DNA from 4 places in the Solibacillus daqui genome. Region 1 is predicted to be linked to each of the others. Evidence: predicted binding sites of a transcription regulator. Region 1 holds the regulator's gene; each other region holds the start of a gene.

What was found. The regulator LexA, encoded in region 1, represses DNA repair genes until DNA is damaged. The targets are predictions, from matches to a motif close to CGAACATATGTTCG.
Region 2: the regulator LexA is predicted to act here: its motif matches at 2,262-2,275, upstream of O7776_RS11505 (DUF6434 domain-containing protein).
Region 3: the regulator LexA is predicted to act here: its motif matches at 2,680-2,693, upstream of O7776_RS06925 (DNA topoisomerase).
Region 4: the regulator LexA is predicted to act here: its motif matches at 2,371-2,384, upstream of recA (recombinase RecA).

Annotation. Positions count from the first base shown of each region.
Region 1 is NZ_CP114887.1:2,625,571-2,630,695, reverse strand. Features, by position in the region: gene O7776_RS12835 (hypothetical protein) at 1-35, opposite strand, end outside; gene O7776_RS12830 (DNA alkylation repair protein) at 324-1,031, shown strand; gene O7776_RS12825 (5' nucleotidase, NT5C type) at 1,101-1,646, shown strand; gene O7776_RS12820 (gamma-glutamyl-gamma-aminobutyrate hydrolase family protein) at 1,816-2,532, shown strand; gene O7776_RS12815 (gamma-glutamyl-gamma-aminobutyrate hydrolase family protein) at 2,529-3,221, shown strand; gene lexA (transcriptional repressor LexA) at 3,267-3,890, opposite strand; gene yneA (cell division suppressor protein YneA) at 4,051-4,416, shown strand; gene O7776_RS12800 (YneB family resolvase-like protein) at 4,403-5,059, shown strand.
Region 2 is NZ_CP114887.1:2,370,802-2,375,926, forward strand. Features, by position in the region: gene O7776_RS11490 (cation diffusion facilitator family transporter) at 131-1,036, opposite strand; gene O7776_RS11495 (SDR family oxidoreductase) at 1,165-1,335, opposite strand; gene O7776_RS11500 (metallophosphoesterase family protein) at 1,432-2,142, opposite strand; gene O7776_RS11505 (DUF6434 domain-containing protein) at 2,313-2,876, shown strand; gene O7776_RS11510 (PadR family transcriptional regulator) at 3,375-3,911, shown strand; gene O7776_RS11515 (transporter) at 3,990-4,739, shown strand; gene O7776_RS11520 (histidine--tRNA ligase) at 5,121-5,125, opposite strand, start outside.
Region 3 is NZ_CP114887.1:1,454,823-1,459,947, forward strand. Features, by position in the region: gene O7776_RS06905 (glutamate-5-semialdehyde dehydrogenase) at 1-46, opposite strand, end outside; gene proB (glutamate 5-kinase) at 59-1,141, opposite strand; gene O7776_RS06915 (sigma factor) at 1,656-2,162, shown strand; gene O7776_RS06920 (glucosamine 6-phosphate synthetase) at 2,164-2,559, opposite strand; gene O7776_RS06925 (DNA topoisomerase) at 2,755-4,827, shown strand; gene O7776_RS06930 (aspartate kinase) at 5,113-5,125, shown strand, end outside.
Region 4 is NZ_CP114887.1:1,065,531-1,070,655, reverse strand. Features, by position in the region: gene rny (ribonuclease Y) at 1-858, opposite strand, end outside; gene recA (recombinase RecA) at 1,220-2,290, opposite strand; gene O7776_RS05000 (competence/damage-inducible protein A) at 2,458-3,711, opposite strand; gene pgsA (CDP-diacylglycerol--glycerol-3-phosphate 3-phosphatidyltransferase) at 3,794-4,372, opposite strand; gene O7776_RS04990 (helix-turn-helix domain-containing protein) at 4,420-5,125, opposite strand, start outside.

The sequences.
Region 1 (5,125 bases):
TCAGGTCCTAGGTTTGCGAATTTTGTTTTGACCAAATTGATCACATCCTTACTTAGTTATAAAGGTAGTATGAGAAAATGTTAGCTCGTTATCCTTAAAAAGTTTTAAGAATATAAAATATGAGAGCATTCAAAATTAAAAGTTTGGACAATCTTGAATGCATATCAATTGAGATAAAGTCTTTATTTTAACTGTGAGATATTTACCGGTATTTGGATTTAACTTTTGTAAACGTAATGAAAATGACAGAATGGAAAAAATAGATTATTGTATTAAAATAAGATGTCATTATTTAAGTAGATAAGCAGAATGGAGGACTATAGATGGGATTTCAAACGATGATGCAAGAATTAGAGGCACTCGGGAAAGAGCGTACCAAAAAGATATATATGGGTAATGGAGCTGTGGAGCCTGTATTCGGTGTAACAACAGGGTCGATGAAGCCATATAAAAAGCAAATTAAAATTGACCAACAGTTAGCTGAACAGTTATATGCATCGGGCAATTATGATGCGATGTATTTTGCAGGGGTAATTGCAGATCCAAAAGCGATGACTGAGGAAGATTATGACCGCTGGATTGATGGTGCTTATTTTTACATGATTTCAGATTATATTGTGGCGGTAACACTTGCAGAATCGGATATTGCCCAGCAAGTAAGTGATAAATGGATTGCAAGTGGCAATGAATTGAAAATGTCAGCTGGTTGGAGTTGTTATTGTTGGCTATTAGGAAATCGTAAAGATGAATATTTTGAAGTTCAGAAAATTCAGGGCATGCTTGAGAAAGTAAAGAAAGAGATTCACGATGCGCCGCCGAGAACACAAGCATCAATGAATAACTTTGTCATGACAGTTGGCGTTTCGTTTAAACCACTCCATGAGGAAGCATTAAAAATCTCACATGAAATTGGCCCTGTTGAAATGCAACGTGAAGGTAAGAAACCAGGCATTTTACATGCTGCATTAGAAATTGAAAAGCAAATAGAAAAGGACCGAATCGGCTTTAAGCGTAAATATGTTCGCTGCTAAGGCTTACGCTTGTTTTTTTGTGAATGCTTTGTATAAACTAATAATAGGGAATGTTTGAGGAGGCATATGATGAAACCGAGTATTGCGATTGATATGGACCAAGTGTTAGCGGATTTTTATTCAAAATTATGCGACACTTATAATAAAAATTTCGGAGCTAATTTTACAAAAGACGAATTTTTATTAACAACACAACGTGATTTATCACAAGAAGATGCTAAGAAATTTTTTGCGCTATTAAATGAGCCAGATTTTTTCCGTGATTTAGCAGTACTAGATCCAGATTGTATTGAGGTCATAAAAGGGCTACAAGAACATTTTGAAATTTATATTGCCACTGCTGCAATGGATGTGCCGGGTTCATTTAATGCGAAGTATGATTGGTTAATGGAACATTTGCCATTTATAAAAACGCAAAACATCGTATTCTGTGGCAATAAAGCCGTAATACATACGGACTTTTTAATCGATGATAGCCCACGACAACTAGAAGCCTTTAGTGGTACGGGATTGCTTTACTCAATGCCGTATAACGCGGCCGAAGATGGCTATAAACGCGTCCACAATTGGAGAGAAATTCAAGGGTATTTTATGGAGCTATTAGCAAAAAAATAATCAAAAAAATCACCCAACTATAAAATATTGGGTGATTTTTTGTTTTTTCTAAAGTTGTGCTTAAAAATATGTCTCATCATCTACTTTTAAGATACTAGTATTTCATAGTGATATAGTATTATAATTTGAATAGTTTGAATTATAATTATATTTCTAAGGGGATAGTGAGATGAAACCAGTTATTGGCTTAACAATGTATGATATTGATAAAAAATTGGATATTAATAATGCCTATTTAGATTCGGTGGAAATAGCAGGTGGAATCCCCATTTGTTTGCCTAATGCGTCAGAGGAGCATGTGGATGCACTTCTTGATCGTGTGGATGGCATTATTTTAATTGGTGGAGAAGATATTGACCCAGAACTATTTGGTGAGGAACCACATCAAAATATAGGTCGCGTTGTACGGAAGCGTGATGATAGTGATTTATTGTTTATGAAGCGCGCATTTGAACGAGGTATGCCGATTTTAGGTGTATGCCGTGGTATGCAAATTATGAATGTCTTTTTTGGTGGGACGATTATTCAAGACATTCCAACCCAATTCGAAAGTGCAATTGGTCATAAGCAGCAATCAAAGCGTGGAGCGTTGGCACATAATGTTGAAGTGCTAACACCAAAAATGAAAGCTATTTTTGAAGAGGATATGTTCCGCGTAAATACGTTTCATCATCAATCCGTTGGAAAGCTAGGAGAAGGGCTTGTTTTATCGGGAATTGCAAAGGATGGCATAATTGAGGCAATTGAACACGAGGATCATCCGTATTGTATTTCAGTGCAGTGGCATCCAGAAGAATTGGCTCCACTTGGTAATACTCATGCACAACGATTATTTAAAAGTTTTGTTGAGGAATGTAAAACGACTGTTGTTGGAGGAAAGCGATGAAACCAATTATTGGATTAACGATGCATCCAGTCGAAGGGAAAATGGAAATAAACAATTCGTATATTCAAGCGATTAAACGCGCTGGGGGTATCCCAGTTTGTGTTCCATATATGGATGAAGAAACAGTCGACACGGTACTGAATGGTTTAAGCGCTATATTATTAATTGGAGGATATGATGTTAACCCGCTCATTTTTGATCAAGAACCGCATTATAAGTTGGGAACGGTTATTGATGAACGCGATCGAAGTGACATTCTAATTGCGAAAAAAGCTTTTGAACGCAATATGCCTATGCTTGGAATTTGCCGAGGAGAACAAGTGATGAATGTTGCTTTTGGGGGGACGTTACTTCAAGATATAGATACTCAAGTAAAGAATGTCTTGAAGCATACTCAAGCGTCTATGCGTCATGAATTAACGCATACGGTTGAATTGTTCCCATCCAAATTACAGGAAATTATCGGGCAAGAAACGATTTTAACAAATTCCTATCATCATCAAGCAGTTGATATCGTTGCGCCAGGATTTTTAATAAATGCCCAAGCGAAAGATGGTGTTATCGAAGGAATTGAACATCCAGAGCATCCATACTGTATTGGTGTGCAATGGCATCCAGAAGGGCTACAAAATGATCAACCTTCAGAAAAACTATTTAATAGCTTTATCGAAGCTGCTGTTCAATATTAAGGATAAAAAAATCCTCCATCATGTAGTTGATGGGGGATTTTAAAGTTAATGAACGTTACGATACAATCCTACTACTTTACCTAATATCGAAACTTGGTTGACAAGAATAGGCTCCATTGAACTATTTTCAGGTTGTAGTCTGAAATGTGTTTTTTCTTTGAAGAATCGTTTGACAGTCGCTTCATCTTCCTCTGTCATTGCCACAACAATTTCTCCGTTATTGGCTGTAGCTGTTTTTTTGACAATGACATAGTCCCCATCTAAAATACCTGCTTCAATCATCGATTCACCCATAATTTCAAGCATAAACAACTCGTCTTCTGATGTGCCGTACGTATCAGGAAGTGGGAAATATTCTTGGATGTCTTCGATTGCTGAAATTGGTAATCCAGCTGTTACTTTACCGATTAAAGGAACATGAATGACACCTGATTTTGGGATGGTCAACTCTTCTTGATCTAATACCTCAATTGCACGTGGCTTTGTAGGGTCACGACGAATAAGCCCTTTACTTTCTAAACGAGCTAAATGCCCGTGGACAGTTGAACTAGAAGCTAAACCAACAGCCTCACCAATTTCACGAACTGATGGTGGGTAACCTTTAGCACGAACTTCCTCTTTAATAAAAGTTAGAATAGCTTGCTGCCTTTTTGAAATTTTTTGTGTCAACGAACTCACCTCTTTATAATGCTATTTTCTTAGATACATTATATCAGTATGCGAACAAAAATGCAAACATAGGTTCGAAAAAGAGTTGACAAAAACATATGTTCGTATTACTATAAAGACAAATATTACGAACATACATTCTCTAAAAGGGGTTTCTACAATGAAAAAATTCAAATTAAACAGCTTCACATCAATGTTATTAGCATTTTCTATTTTATTATTTACATTTTTAATTTTTGAAGATGAGAAAATCGAAAAATACGAACAAGTGACAATCGTACAAGGTGATACTTTATGGTCGTTAGCAGAAACATATCGTGGTAAAATGGCTAAGAACGATTGGATTAACTTTGTAAAAGAAGAAAATGGCTTACAAGATGAAAAGGTATTATACGGCCAAGTATTAGTAGTACCTGTGGAGAAGGATTCATACTATATTGCCAATTTAAATCAAAACGATTCAACGAACGAAAAGACAGTTAAGGAAAAGACAGTTAAGGTAGCGAGAAGTGATGGATCAAACTAAAGCAGTATTATATTGTCGTGTTAGCACCGATAAAGACACGCAAGAAACATCGTTAGTTCGCCAGCAGGAAGAATTAACGAGCTATGCCAAATCGTTAGGTTATACAGAGCTTAGCGTTTACAAAGATCAGCATAGTGGCTATGAAGTAGACCGAGATGGTTTATTAGATATGCTCGATTTTATGAAAGACCATCAGGTGAAGGTTTTATTTGTGCAAGATGAAACCCGTTTAGGTCGAGGTAATGCACGAATGGCGGTTCTTCATTTAATTCAAAAATATGAAGCGACAGTTTATACATTAAATGATGCTGGCCCAATTGCATTAAATGAAATGGATACGATGCTACTTGAAATTTTAGCGATCGTTGAAGAATATCAACGTCGTATGCACAATGCCAAAATACGTCGAGGTATGCGCCGTGCAGTTGAAAATGGTTACATGCCCCAAAATAATTTAAAAAATCGAGGCAATATTGAAGGGCGAGAGCGAAAAGAAGTACCAATCGAAGAAATTGTGCAATTGCGTCAAAAAGGACTAACATTTGCTGAGATTGCCATGACATTAAAGGGTCTTGGTATCCCAATCAGTAAAGCGACTGTTCACCGCCGTTATATTGAATATATGGAACGATTTGAAGAGTAATCACTTGCCCTTCAAGTCGTTTTTCATTTATGGAATCGTTGGTACTAAAGGGGTGAGGGGCTATTT
Region 2 (5,125 bases), 250 kb from region 1:
TTAGATTTATCCATCAAAATCAAATCAATTGTCTCTTAATAAACGCCTAAGATTAGACATTCTTTTTCAACAAATCCTTATAAATAACAAGGAATATCAGTATATCTTAGAATTGACAGTTCATTACCTATCAGAAATGATAATCATCTTCACAAATAATCATCTCTTTCGGATCATATGGCTCAATATGCACGAGTGTCATGGCATGCGGATTAAGTTGTTGCACCGCTTTTTCAATTTGCTCGGTAATAGTGTGCGAATCGCGAACATTTAAATTCGGGTTCACACAAACGGTAATATCCACTAAAATCAAACTTCCGTGCTGACGTCCGCGCACCTCTACTACTTCTCGAACGCGCGGAATTGTTGTTACACGTTCTTCGATTGATGAAATAAGCTCAGTATCAAAGCCATCTGTTAATGAAAATACCGCTTCTTTGAAAATTTCAATGGCCGTTTTAATAATGATTAAACCAATAACAAATGCTGTAATGGTATCAATTATTGCGAAGCCTAAAATTGCTGCCGTAATCCCGATTGCTGTTCCGATACTTACAAGGGCATCTGAACGATTATCATAGGCAGCCGCTTTAACCGCGCTACTATTAATTTTTTTCGCTAATGCGAAATTGTATTTATATACCGCAAACATCACAATCGCACTAAAAATCGCAATGACAATTGTTAATACGCTTGGCTCCTGATGAATCGGATGCACAATATTTTCAACAGCCGTCTTTAATACTTCAATTCCTACATAAACCATGATGAATGACGCAATTAGTGAAGCAATCGTTTCCGCACGAAAATGTCCATAACGATGATCGTCATCAGGTGGGCGCTGCGAAATTTTCAATCCTATTAATACCGCAATCGAAGCGATAATATCCGTCGTATTGTTTAAACCATCTGCTTTTAATGCTTCCGAATCGCCTAGATAGCCGACAATTAATTTAAGTAAGCTTAAAAAAATATAGGCGATAATCGAGATGTACGCGCCTTTTTCACCAGCACGTAAATTTGTATACTGCTCCAAAATGTTTCCTCCTTGAAAAACTTCTGTAAACACGAAAGAGGCTACCCCTTCTCAAAAAATTTTGAAAAGGAGTAACCTCTTTTACATGTAGTTTTTATTAGTATACCAAAAAATTGCGCGAAAAACGACTAAATCTTATTGGTATTGTTTATTGCTTGACGCATGCGCGCCATATTAGCAATTGTACCGCCATCTACTAGCAAGTCTGTCCCCGTTACATAAGACGCTGCATCACTCAGCAAAAACCCCACCACTTTTGCGATTTCGTCTGTATCGACCTCACGACGTAAGCGAGTGATTTATCAAGCATTGCCGATTCGCAGTTTATTATGTTAGAAAAATACAGATCTAGCTAAAAACTAGCGCTATGCACATTTAACGCATAACGCTAGTTTTTAACTCTGAACTTTATAAATTTCTAGTAATTCCCCTTGTTTATTCAACAATACTGCGTTTAACTGCCCGCTCATATAGCAACCACCATCAATGGCAATATAGCACTTGTCATCACTAAGCCATACATCATTAGATTCATGGATGTACGTTAAGGGTGTATGACCAAACACATTGATATACGGTGTTTTATTTGTTATTTCATAATGCTTACGAATCCAAATAAAATCACGCTCTGTTGTTTCTTCAAGTGTTGCAAACTCAGAATTAAAGCCAGCATGTGTGAAAAGTACATTGCCAATAATTTTATATACGGGAGCTAATTTCAAAAACGCTAGCTGTGATTTGTAATGCTCCTTTATTTCATTGGCTTGTAAGATATATGGTTGTTCCATTATGTAGGCAGGTAAAAGAACAAGTAAATTTTGCATCGTTTCTTTACCACCATTCTTATAATAATGCTCCTGCATTTCCATTGGATTGTTTAAAAAATTCAGCAGCATATCTTCATGGTTGCCTTTAACAAAAACCACATTATCACCGTATGATTGCTTAAGTTCAATTACTTTTTCAATTACCTGTAAGGATTGCGGCCCACGATCGATTAAATCCCCTAAAATCACTAGTACATCTTCTTGATTCCAATACGTTAATAGTTCTTCAAATTGCTTGTAATGTCCGTGAATATCACTTACTACGAATAGGTTGCTCATATTGTTTCATCTGCCGTTTCTGTAAATTATTAATGCCATTTTTTCTATAATAACACTATAAATAATGCAAAGTAGCTAACTATGAAAAGTTAATTCATTAAAATCCCATTGCCAAACAAAGAACAAACGTTCTATAATATATATGGATAAATTTTCAAAAGGAGCCTACTATGCGACCATTATTAAACAAAGATATACAAATACATGATTTTCTTAATTATTATTGGCTAAAAGAGGAGCTACAGCAATTTTGCCGAGAACACGGACTTAGTGCAACCGGTTCTAAGGCGGATATCACAAACCGAATTAAACTATTTTTAGATACGAGTGAAGTTGTAAAGCCAGAACGTAGCCAATCTTCAAAACAAAGCGTTGGAAAAAACAATTTAACATTGGAAACACTAATCAAAAAAGGACATACATGTAGCCAGCCTGTACGTCACTTTTTTAAACAGCATATTCCTAACTTTCATTTTTCCACATATATTCAAAACTATTTTAAAGAGAATATCGGTAAAACATATCAAGACGTCATTAATGCTTGGCACAAAGAACAGCATCGCCTTAAAGATCCTACTTATACGAAGAAAATCGCTCCTCAATTTGAATATAATCAATTTATTCGTGATTATTTTGCTGATCCAGCGAACAAAGCTAAAACAAGAAACGATGCTATCGCTGCTTGGAATGTAATCAAATCACAACCGGGAGACAACAAATACAAATTAAGATAAAGTATCTCAATTCTAAAAATGACTATATGAGAATACTGAATAACTCAAAAAGCGCTATTAATCAAGCCCTTACTTCTATTGAGATTTTTTACAATACTATTGAAAAGATAGGCGGATTTGGCTATGAATATTATAGACTTATAAAAGAATATGGACATTAGTAGCATGCTTAAATAATAAAACACGATGTGAATACACCTGTATCGAGTCTTATTTTTTGTTTAATTTCGGGATGTATTTTAAATTTGACGCGCTTCTTTTTATGTCTGTGGAAATAGTCCCCTTTAAAATGACTTCTATTATGACTACATCAGTATTCGCCACTTCAACTACGTCAACTATTTACTTGCAAAATTCGATGTACTTTCCGATCAAATACTGGGTTCTAAAGAGACTCTTCTAATTGAATTCACCTATCTCACATAATTATTATTGACATGGATAATTTAATCAAAGTAAAATACTCAATGTAAAGTATTTTTTGAGAAGGTGAATTTTTTGACTCAACTCCTTGTTTTAGGAGCATTAAATATGCAGCCAATGTCTGGTTATGACATACAAAACATGCTGCAAGAGAACGAAGCAGAAAGATGGTCGGGAGTACTAGTAGGTTCTATTTATCACGCTTTAAAAAAACTTGAGCAGAATAATTTTATAGAAATAGATCGAATTGAACATAGTGGTAATCGCCAAAAGTCTATCTATAAAATTACTGAGCTAGGAAAAGAACATTTAAAAGACTTAGTATACAATTCAATTATCTCTTCAGATGTCCCTTATCCCCTATCCTTTTACGCAGGTTTATCATTTATTGAGCAATTAGACGTTGAGAGAGCAATTGAAGCATTAAGACATCAATTAACAATGCTTGAACGTGAACTTGTTATAGTCGAAAGTGGAATATCAATAAAAGAAAAACATTTATCAACTGGGCTTTCACCATTAATGTCTATTGTATCAAATAATATGGTGAATATTATAAAACAACAAATTAACTTCGTGAAAGATTTATTAAAGAATTATAATTGCAATTAGTTTTGTTCCTCTATTAGGAGGAACAAAAAAATACATCAATACTCAATGTTGAGTATTGATTATAAGGAGCGATCAATTATGAAGATAGATCATTTAGTAATGAATGTAACTCCTCATTACCAGCAAGAAAGTAGTGAAGTTCAAAATATAAGAAAAGCTGGTCTCCCTTATAATGTAAAGAAAGGTAAGGGAACAAAAGGATTTAGGGCAACTAACATTTGGATTGGGCAAGAGTATTTTGAATTGATAACAATAAATAGTAATGACGGGGGCGGTTGGAAAAAAGAATGGGTCCATGCTTATAATACCGGACAACGAGGGCTAATTTGCCTAATGCTAGATGTAAATAACTTAGATGAGGTTGTTCAACGTTTACAAACACAAGAAATTTCAATTTCCGATCCTGAAAAAATAAAAATTGAATTTTTCTTTAAATTGTTTTCTAAAACAATGCCTTGGCAAAATAGTTATTTGAATTTTTTTGAAAATGTCCCCCTTCAAATTGGATTTCAACAACTAGATAGTAAAAAAATCCGAAAAGGGTTTGAAAAATATATGGTCCCTAATTCTAGTGAGAATAATATATCTGGTATCACACAAATCCATATTTTCGGTAACTTTACACTTTCTGATTTTAAAATGCTATGCACCGTTTTTGAAGAAACTATACTTACTGAAAATCAATTAACGGTACTTCTTGAAAACTGCCAAAAACTTATTTTTGAAACAAGTAAAGATTATTCAGTGCAAGTAACATTAAAAAGTGAAAATAATTTCTTTAATGTGGGGACATGTATAATCGAAAACACATCAATCAATTGTAAATAACACTTTATATACACCCTGGTATCCATCCCTTCTGTTAGGTTAGACATTGTACTAAGCAAAGGTGATAGGATAAAGTAAAATAAATCGAGTTCAAGACGAATGAAACTAAAAAGTGGACGTTTTTACAGTTATTGAAACGTTCACCACAAAAAGACTGCCTATTAATAGGGCAGTCTTCTTAAAAATTTTTGAAAAGAATGAAGTTAATTAGCCACTCATTTCGATAAACGGAATGACACGTGCGAGTTACATTATTGCTTCCACTAATATACCTATATGCATTTTTAAATCTCTATTCATCTCACCCCGGTTCAATTAAATTTTTGAAAATAAATAAATAAATAAATAAATAAATAAATAAACATATGACAGTTCATTTAATTAAA
Region 3 (5,125 bases), 1.2 Mb from region 1:
TTGCGATTTTAGCGCGTTTTCCTTTTTCAATTACTTCGTTTGTCATTGCTGCTCCCCCTTAATTTTTCACCCAATGATTGCGGTGGATAACTTCGATTGGTGCGTTTGAAAGCTCATCAGTACGCTTGCCCATTGCCTGTTCGAGTTCTTTTGCTGAATATAAAACCTCCCCACGGCCAATACATGTATGACGGTCATATACTTCGACAACATCACCGCGATTGAATTGTCCTTCAAAGGCGTATATACCAGCAGGAAGTAGGCTTTTCCCCCCGTGTTGCAGGGCATTGACAGCACCTTCGTCGATAAATAGCTTGCCTGAAGCCTCTGTAAGTGTAACCCATTGTTTATTCGTGGGAATGGCTTTGTCACTTCGTTTGAAATACGTGCCATCACCATTGTTATCTAAAATTTCAATTAATTTAAGTGACCCGAAACCTGTTCCGATAAAGACGTCTACTCCGGCATTCATTGCAAATTTTGCGGCAGCAAGTTTTGACTGCATACCACCTGTACCAACTTTTGAACCAGAGCCTTTAGCATAGCCAAGCATTTCATCGGTAATTTCTTCAATGAGTGAAATACGTTGTGCGTCTGGGTTGGTTAGGGGATTGGCTGTGTAAAGTCCGTTGACATCCGTTAAAATAATGAGCTGGTCGGCATGGACTAAACCACTCACTAAAGCCGATAGCATATCATTATCGCCAAATGTTAATTCAGCTACAGATACTGTGTCATTTTCATTAATAATTGGAATGATTGAGCGCTCAAGTAGCTCAGATAATGTTTCGTATGCATTTTTATAACGCTTTTTATCGCTAAAGTCAGAGCGTGTCAATAAGATTTGCGCTGGGATATTGCCATAACGTGCGAATTCGTCTGAATAGGCTTGAATAAGTACGCTCTGTCCAACGGCGGCTGCTGCTTGCTTGCCCTTGATTGTTACGGGACGAGATGAGTAGCCTAATTTACGAAAGCCTGCAGCAACTGCTCCCGAAGAAACTAAGATGACTTCATGGCCAGCCCCTTTTAATTTTGCAAGCGCTGCGACGTGATCGGTGAATTTTTGTTCGTCAATTTCACCTTTTGTATTTGTTAATGAACTGCTACCAATTTTGACGACGACACGTTTTCGTTCCATAAAATTGCCTCCATTTCTATTCTTTACACATAAAAAAGCACTTTTCCTCCTAATGCATAGGACGAAAAGTGCTGTAACTTCCGTGGTACCACCTAAATTGAATGCTAAAAACATTCCACTTCATCTCATAACGCTGAGCCGGCGCCCAAATTTATTAGGAGCATGTCGAAGTAGGTTCGGTAGGTTTTGCTATGCCATTCTTTCAGCCGCTGGAATGTGCTCTCTTCTCTAGCCAATTGCTACGTACTATTCTTTGAGTAAGCTTTTTATTTTCTAATAGCATGCCCGATTGAATGGGATTTGTCAATATCATTTGAAAAATAGCAAAGTAAAGTAATTTTGCAATTTTCATGAAATATTGTCGTTTTGTCAATTTGGATGGGGAAAATTGTTCAAAATAGCGTTTTAATAGAAAATTTTACGAAAACTGCACTTTGTCAATGTAGCATGAAATTTTTATGGTGGAGTTACCTAGGAATAACAAGTTGTGCACAGCTCAAAGGAATGCAGCATAATGCAAGGAATCGATGAGCGCATTGGCGAGTTTGAGTATTTGATTTTACGTGTGATTGCGAAGTACAAACTATTTCAGGATAAAGAAAACTATATGCAGATAGGGCGGTTGGCCATTTGGAAGGCGGCCAAGGAGTTTGATGAAACAAAAGGAAATTTTGAAATGTATGCCTATATGCTGATTAAATTTGCGATTCTTCGCGAATTTAATGGCAATTTGAAGGTGACTGAACATGAAACAGCTACAGAGGATAACAAGTTGTCATATTTGTGCGATACAGCTTCAGACCAATTACCGTTTACTATGGAACGACCGGATTGGTATTATCACCTATTCCCAGATCATCAACATTTGATTGAGTTACTTTATTATGAAGGTTATTCAATACGTGATGCAGCAAAACTAGAAGGCATTTCGTACGAGGTGATGAAAAAACGTAGAAGTAAAATGCTGAAAAATGTTCGGACAATGATACAAAAAAAGGACGGGCAAGCACCCATCCTGTGAATTATTGATTAACGGTATTTAAAAATGCGCTTCGTTGTTCTTCCGTTTGTTGAATACCCGCTACTAGCATTGCACCTATACGATAATTAGCTTGGCCTTTCTCAACAACATATTGTAAATTCACGGATTGAACTTTGTCATTAACTTTGCAATCGCCTTTAAATTCAACGACGTGCTCCATCATTTTCGTTTGGAAATACTCCCATTTACTCTTTTCACAATAGTTTTTGAGGGCAACTTCAGTTGTGATGTTACTATTTTCGACAACTGGAGTCGCCTGTATGTATTGTACATATTCGTTATCTGTCACTGGCTTTTTTGGTCCAAAAAAGTAAATAAACACCCCTAAAATAGCAATTGGAATAATCCAAAAAATTGTACGTTTATATTTCCCCATATAAAAACTCCCCCTTTGTACATATGTAGTATAACATCTAGATGGTTATATTTTCTACATTAACATAATAAAGTTCTCGTTCGTGTTGAAAGTTAATAGATTTGTTGGTGGGTGTAGCGCCATACGTATGTTCGGTTTTTGTTTGCAAATTATGTGATTCAACTTATACTAAAGATAGATAAGGGGGAGGATTGCATGCCTAAAGCATTGCTCATTGCAGAGAAGCCTTCACTCATGCGAGATATTGAAAAAGTATATAAAAAAATGAATCTACCATACACGATGGATTTTGCGAGCTTTGTAGGACATGTCGTGGAGTTGAAAGAGCCTCATGAATATAAGCCGGAATGGAAGAAATGGGATTTAAATTTGCTACCGATGATGCCAGAGCGCTATGAATTCCGTGTAAAAAAAACAGCTGCGAGTGTTTACCGCAATATTGCTGACCAGTTAAAGCAAGGCCGATATGATTTCGTAATAAATGCGTGTGATGCAGGGATGGAAGGTGAAAATATCTTCTATTCATTTTACAAAAAAGCGAACTGCACTTTGCCAGTAAAGCGTTTTTGGACTTCGCAAACGACAGAGCCTGCGATTCGAGATGCACTTGAAAACTTAATTGATGAGCATGATGCCCTCATAAAAAATTTACGAAATGCAGCGATGTATCGCATGATTTTTGATTGGCTAGTTGGTTTGAATTTAACGCGTGCCGCCACAGTAAAAGGCGGACGTACAATTAAAGTGGGGCGTGTTATGACACCAACATTAGCCATTGTCGTTCAGCGTGAGTTAGAAATTCAAAATTTCATCCCGCAGCCATATTTTCAAATTGAACTTGATTTAGGGAACGTCAAGGCAACTTGGTTTGATCCGAAAACAAAGTCAAATAAAATCGCAACACTTGAACAGGCACAGGAGATTTTGCAGCGTTTGACAGCTGAGGCAGTGGTTGTAGACGTAAAGACCGAGCGAAAAACGATGTATGCGCCAAGCCTGCATTCGTTACTTGAGCTACAAAAAGAAGCCAATCGCTTATACGGTATGACATCTGCTGAAACGTTAAAGGCCGCACAAAGTTTATACGAAACGCGAAAGCTTGTGACGTACCCTCGTACCGAATCGCAGCATTTGCCTACAAATTTTGCGAAAACGATTGACCGTAATTTAACTGCGATTCAATCAATGCCTCCATATGCGGAGCTAACATCTTCTATATTAAATGACCGAGCGCGTATGCAAAAAGTCCAACATTCGAAAAAATATGTGGATGACAAGAAGTTAACGGATCACCATGCCATAACCGTTACTGAAGTCAAACTTGGTCAAAAGAAGCTAACGCCCCAAGAGGATAAAATTTATCAGCTCATCGTCAAACGTTTGCTTGCCATTTTTATGGACCCATATATAATTGATAAAACACAAGTGGTGTTCACTTGTGGTGGTGAGCATTTTAAAGCATCGGGTAATGTCATAGTTGATGAAGGTTACACAGTGTTATATAAAGCACATAAAAAGAAACAAACAGAAACACCATTACCAGCACTCCAAAGTGGAGAGCAACGAATGGTTAAGGATGCTAAAGTCCATTCTAAAGTAACTGAGCCGCCTGCACGTTATACCGATAGTACATTATTGGATGCGATGTTTCATGCGGGTCGCTTTGTAGAAGATAAGGCACTTCAAGAAATTTTAAAAGATGCAGAAGGAATTGGGACATCAGCTACGCGTGCTGAAATTTTAGAAAAGCTATTTGCGATTGGTATGCTAGTACGAGATGGGAAATCCATTGCAGCAACACAGTTTGGTATTGATGTTATTGAAAGCATGAAGCACCATGATATTGTGTCGCCTGTATTAACGGCTATTTGGAGCAAAAAACTGAAGGATATTGTGGATGGCACACTAAGTTCGCGCCAATTTTATGAGGAGATGCAGCGTTATATTGTTGCAACTACAGAAAGTTTTAAAGCCATTGACATGGAAGTGGCAGAGAAGGAAATTGTAGTCGTTGGTAAATGTCAAAAATGTGGTGGACAGGTTGTAGAAGGCTTTAAAGGCTACCAGTGTACGACAAAGGGCTGCAAGTTTTTCATTTCGAAAACGCTAATGAAAGCAAAAATTATGGTAAATGATGCGAAAAAGCTATTGGCAGGTAAAGAAACACGCGAAATCCGCTTCACATGGAAAAGTGGGAAAAAGGGAAAGGCAAAATTGAAGCTCGAAAATGACCAACTACAATTTGTCTTTTCACAGCCGAAGAAATAGTGCCTATAAAATTAGAAAGCAATCATTTCTCATATTGAGAGGTGGTTGTTTTCATTAATGAATTTATTTGTTAGTATTCCATCATTTCAATCGAAAAATCACACCAATTTGTAAAAATGCAATATAATATATTGACAAATGTAAAAAAAATTCGTATTTTGACTAAATAGATTATGAATTCCCAGAATAGTCTTGACTGCATTAGGATATGTTTGTACACTGTGTAAAGTCAAATGTTTTTTCGGTAAGTACAAATATCAATTTTGAGAGTAAGGATCTGATGAGATGATAGTATGTA
Region 4 (5,125 bases), 1.6 Mb from region 1:
TTCAACCATTTCTTCAATGCGTGCTGGGTGGATACGGCCATCTTGTACTAATTTTTCAAGTGCAAGGCGTGCTGTTTCACGACGAATTGGATCGAAACCAGATAGAATAACTGCTTCAGGTGTATCATCGATGATTAAATCGATTCCTGTAAGTGTCTCCAGTGTTCGAATGTTACGACCTTCTCGACCAATGATGCGACCTTTCATCTCATCGTTTGGTAAGTTTACAACGGACACTGTTGTTTCGGCAACATGGTCAGCTGCAAAGCGTTGTAGTGCAAGCGATAAAATTTCGCGTGCTTTTTTGTCTGACTCTTCTTTCGCGCGTGTTTCAGATTCCTTCGTCATAACCGCGATATCCGTTGTCAGTTCATCTTCAACTTCCTTCAGGATAATTTCCTTCGCTTCATCACGAGTAAGTGCTGCAATACGCTCAAGCTCTGTTTTTTGACTTGCAACTAATTCTTCCACTTTGCTTTCCATCTGTTCAATATGCTGTTGTCTGTTTGCTAGAGCATCTTCCTTACGCTCTAGACCTGTCTCTCTTTTGTTCAGAGCCTCATCTTTGCGGTCAAGATTTTCTTCTCTTTGCAATAAACGGTTCTCTTGTTTCTGAAGTTCGTTGCGACGTTCACGAATGTCGTTTTCGGCTTCAGTTCGAAATTTGTGAGTTTCATCTTTTGCTTCAAGTAGTGCTTCTTTTTTCAATGCATCTGCTTCACGCTTCGCCTCATCAACGATTTGCTCGGCAACATGCTTTGCACCAGTCACCTTTGATTCATTCACGTTTTTCATGTAGAAATAGATAACAGCGACACCGACAGCGAATCCTAGCAAAGCAGGGATAATGATCTCCATCTTTAAAACCCCCTCCTAAGCCTATATGTCTGATGTTCTTTCAGTCGGCCTAATATGTTTAAATTTCAAACATAGTGCCTATTTCATTTCAAAATTTAGAAAGTATACATGTTTAATTGTATAGTTCCAATTTAGCTATGTCAAGAATAGCCATAACTCCACGCTTTTTTGAATCTTATTACCTGTATCCAAAAATTGAAGTACTTTTTGGATTTTATGCGCAAAATCATAGTGGGTATGTACGCTTTTCAAAATATATGTGCCAATACCCAGTAATCCCCTTCCATCTGATTCGATGTTGGTGAATTTCGTCAACAAAAAAACATGCCATGCATTTTGCGCATGACATGTCCAGAATAGCTTATTTTTTGTCTTCGAATAATTCTAATTCGTCAATTTCCTCTTCTTCTGCTGTATCGTGTGAGCCGATTGTGTAGCCAATATCGCCACCGATGCCGAAGCTTTGACGGATTTTCTCAGCAACTTCTTCACGAATTGCTGGATTTTCTTTTAAGAAGGCTTTTACATTTTCACGACCTTGACCGATTCGCTCATTATTGTAAGAATACCAAGAACCGCTCTTTTGAATAATTTCTAATTCTGCACCAATGTCAACGATTTCACCTTCTTTTGAAATCCCTTCACCGTACATAATATCTACTTCTGCTGTGCGGAATGGTGGTGCAACTTTATTTTTAACGACTTTAATTTTTGTTTTGTTACCAACGATTTCTGTACCTTGCTTAATCGCTTCACCGCGACGTACTTCTAAACGGATAGATGAATAGAATTTTAATGCACGTCCACCTGTAGTTGTTTCTGGGTTCCCGAACATTACCCCGATTTTTTCACGTACTTGGTTGATGAAGATTGCAAGTGTGTTTGACTTGTTAATAACACCTGATAATTTACGTAATGCTTGAGACATTAAACGAGCTTGAAGACCCATATGTGAGTCACCCATCTCGCCCTCAATCTCTGCTTTTGGTACTAGTGCTGCTACAGAGTCGATAACAATAATATCGATCGCACCAGAACGTACTAATGCTTCTGCGATTTCAAGGGCTTGTTCACCTGTATCTGGCTGCGCTAATAATAATTCGTCAATATTGACACCTAGCTTTTGTGCATAAACTGGATCTAATGCGTGCTCCGCATCGATAAATGCTGCAGTACCACCATTTGCTTGAATTTCTGCAATGGCATGTAATGTAACTGTTGTTTTACCAGAAGACTCTGGACCATAGATTTCCACAATACGTCCGCGTGGATAACCGCCAACCCCTAATGCCGCATCAATTGCAATTGAACCTGATGAAGATGTTTCGATTTTACGGTCTGTATTTTCTCCTAGCTTCATAACAGAACCTTTACCGAATTGTTTTTCAATTTGCTTTAGTGCCATATCTAACGCTGCTTTACGATCGCTCAAACCATTTCCTCCTTAAGAAAAAGCTTTATTGTTTTATGTCTCTATTATACTTGCTAATGAGATAACATTCAAGAAAAAAGCGAACATATTTTCGGTTTCTTTTAAACTCTCTGTTTATCCTATTTTAAACGACTAAATTTCCTATTTGCCAGTGTTTTATTATTGAACTATTTTTTATAGCCAAGCTTGGCCAACTCACGCATTAAATAGCTACATGTAAATTTCACTGCACGTAAGCGATTCGTATTACGCGCACCTGATAATTGTAAGCGATGCGTTACTGGGGGATTATTCCCAATCGCAAGGCCTATCCAAACCGTACCTGCCGGCTGATCGTAATGACTTCCTGGGCCAGCTACACCTGTTAAGCCAACTCCAATATCCGTGCCTAATTTTTCCCGTACCTTTAATGCCATTTCAGATGCACACTCACTACTTACAACACTGTAACGATTAATTAATTGTGCAGAAATGCCTAATTGCATTGTCTTTGCTTGTTCTGAATAAGTTACAACGCCACCTTCTAACACTGAAGATACTCCAGAAATCTCAGCAAGCTCGGATTGGAATAACCCCGCCGTTAAACTTTCTGCAGCAGCGATTGTTAATTTATTTTCGAGCAACATTTCTACAAGCTTTGACGCAAGCGAATCATCATTGTCACCATAATGATAGTCACCTACAATATCAAGAATTTCACGCTTTTTATCTTCTATTAAAATGTAAGCTTGTTGTTCGTTATTAGCTTTTGCGGTAATACGCAACGTGACTTCTCCGTCAGAAGCAAGTGGTGCAACAGTCGGATTCGTTTGCGCATCTAATATATGCTGTACACGCACCTCTAGCTCAGCTTCTCCAATTCCATAAAAACGAAGCACATGCGAGGTAATGACCCCACCATCATGAAGTAATGCCGCAAGCTTTGGCTTCGCTTCAAACTGAAACATTGGCTCAAGTTCCTTCGGGGGACCAGGCAGTAGCATATATAGTTGCTTTCCTTCCTTTAACAACATCCCCGGTGCCATGCCATGATGATTTGTTAATACGTCACAGCCTTCTAACACAAGCGCCTGTTTGCGATTATTTTCTGTCATCACTCGGTTTTGCTTGTTAAAAAATTGTTCAATTGCTTGTAGCGCCATGTCATCCATTATAAGTTCACGATTTAAGTGCTTGGCAATAGTTTCTTTTGTTAGGTCATCTTTCGTCGGCCCTAAGCCACCCGAAAAGATAATTAAATCTGCGCGCTGCTCCGCAATTTGAATCGCTTCAACTAATCGCGCACTATTATCACCAACAACCGTATGATAATACACATTAATACCGAGCTCGGAAAGCTGACTGGAAATATATTTTGCATTGGTATTTGCGATTTGCCCTAATAATAATTCCGAACCAACCGCAATAATCTCTACATTCATTAGATTTCCTCCTTAAATTTAAGAAAACTCGCACTAATTATAGTACGAGTTGTTAAAACAAAAAAACTAAAGCTTACTTGTTTTATTTTGAATCTAATAATACGCGACGGTTTAGATAGAAGTAATCCCATCCAGACCATAATGTGAAGAATAACGCTACATAAAGCATAATGACATCAAACGGAATACCGATTAATGTAAAAATCGTATTGTGTAAAATTAACGCTGAGATTGCAACAATTTGCGCCCATGTTTTAATTTTACCTAATTGGTTGGCTGCAACAACTTCTCCTTGCCCCGCTAAAATTAAACGCAAGCCTGTTACTGCAAATTCACGAGAAATAATGACAATAACAATCCATGCAGGTGCTAAGTCAATTTCTACTAGTAAAATAAACGCAGCTGATACTAATAATTTATCGGCTAGTGGATCTAAAAACTTCCCTAAGTTTGTAACTAAATTGTATTTACGCGCATAGTATCCGTCCACCCAGTCTGTAGCAGATGCGATGATAAAGATGAGTGCCCCTACAAAATAGTTTACTTGCATTTCCGCACCAAATAGCGTCATATTTCCCCAACCAAAGTCAAACATCATTACAATGACAAATACCGGGATTAGCAAAATTCGTGACACTGTAATCTTATTTGGAATATTCATTTGTTAACACCTTTCATCCGAAAGAAAAGAGCCATCCTAATAGATGACTACTCTCCTTGTTGTTCTTCTTTCACTAACTTAATAATAATATTTTGTGTCGTACGATCTTGAGCGTATTGCACTTCTTCATCATTTACATATACTTTAGCCGCTTTTGCATTTCCTAAACGAATTCGAGCATAACCATTTTCAGTTGAATCGTGCTCAACAACATCTCCGGCATTATATGATCTTGCTTCTACCTGCTCTCGACGCTGTTCGTTACGAATCCCTACCCATGTTAAACCTGATACTTCAATTCGAATATTTAATGTATCTGTACCTGTTACTTCATATGTTGTATTTTCACCATCTGCAACCCCAGGGCTGATGACTTGAACAACTTCCGGCTCTTGTTGCACAGGCTCTTCTGGTTGCACGTCCTCTTCAGGATCTTTTTCATCTTCTTCAGGTGTTTGTGGTTTATTTTGCAAAGAATTTTGATTTTGTTCATATTCGATTGGTTTATTATCATCTTCTACTACATCCGAAACATTGCTTGTTTTTTGCATATAAAGTGTTGTAATGACCACTAAAATAACAATCGCAAATAATGCGACAATCAATTTCGGCATAGCCTCCATCATTTTACTATTCGATGAAGAAGTCATTTTACGTCGACTTGGACTATGTGTAAACGATTGTGCCACTTCTTCTTTTTGCACCATTGGAATATCACTACGATATTCAGTTAAAATTTGTTCTGCATCTAAC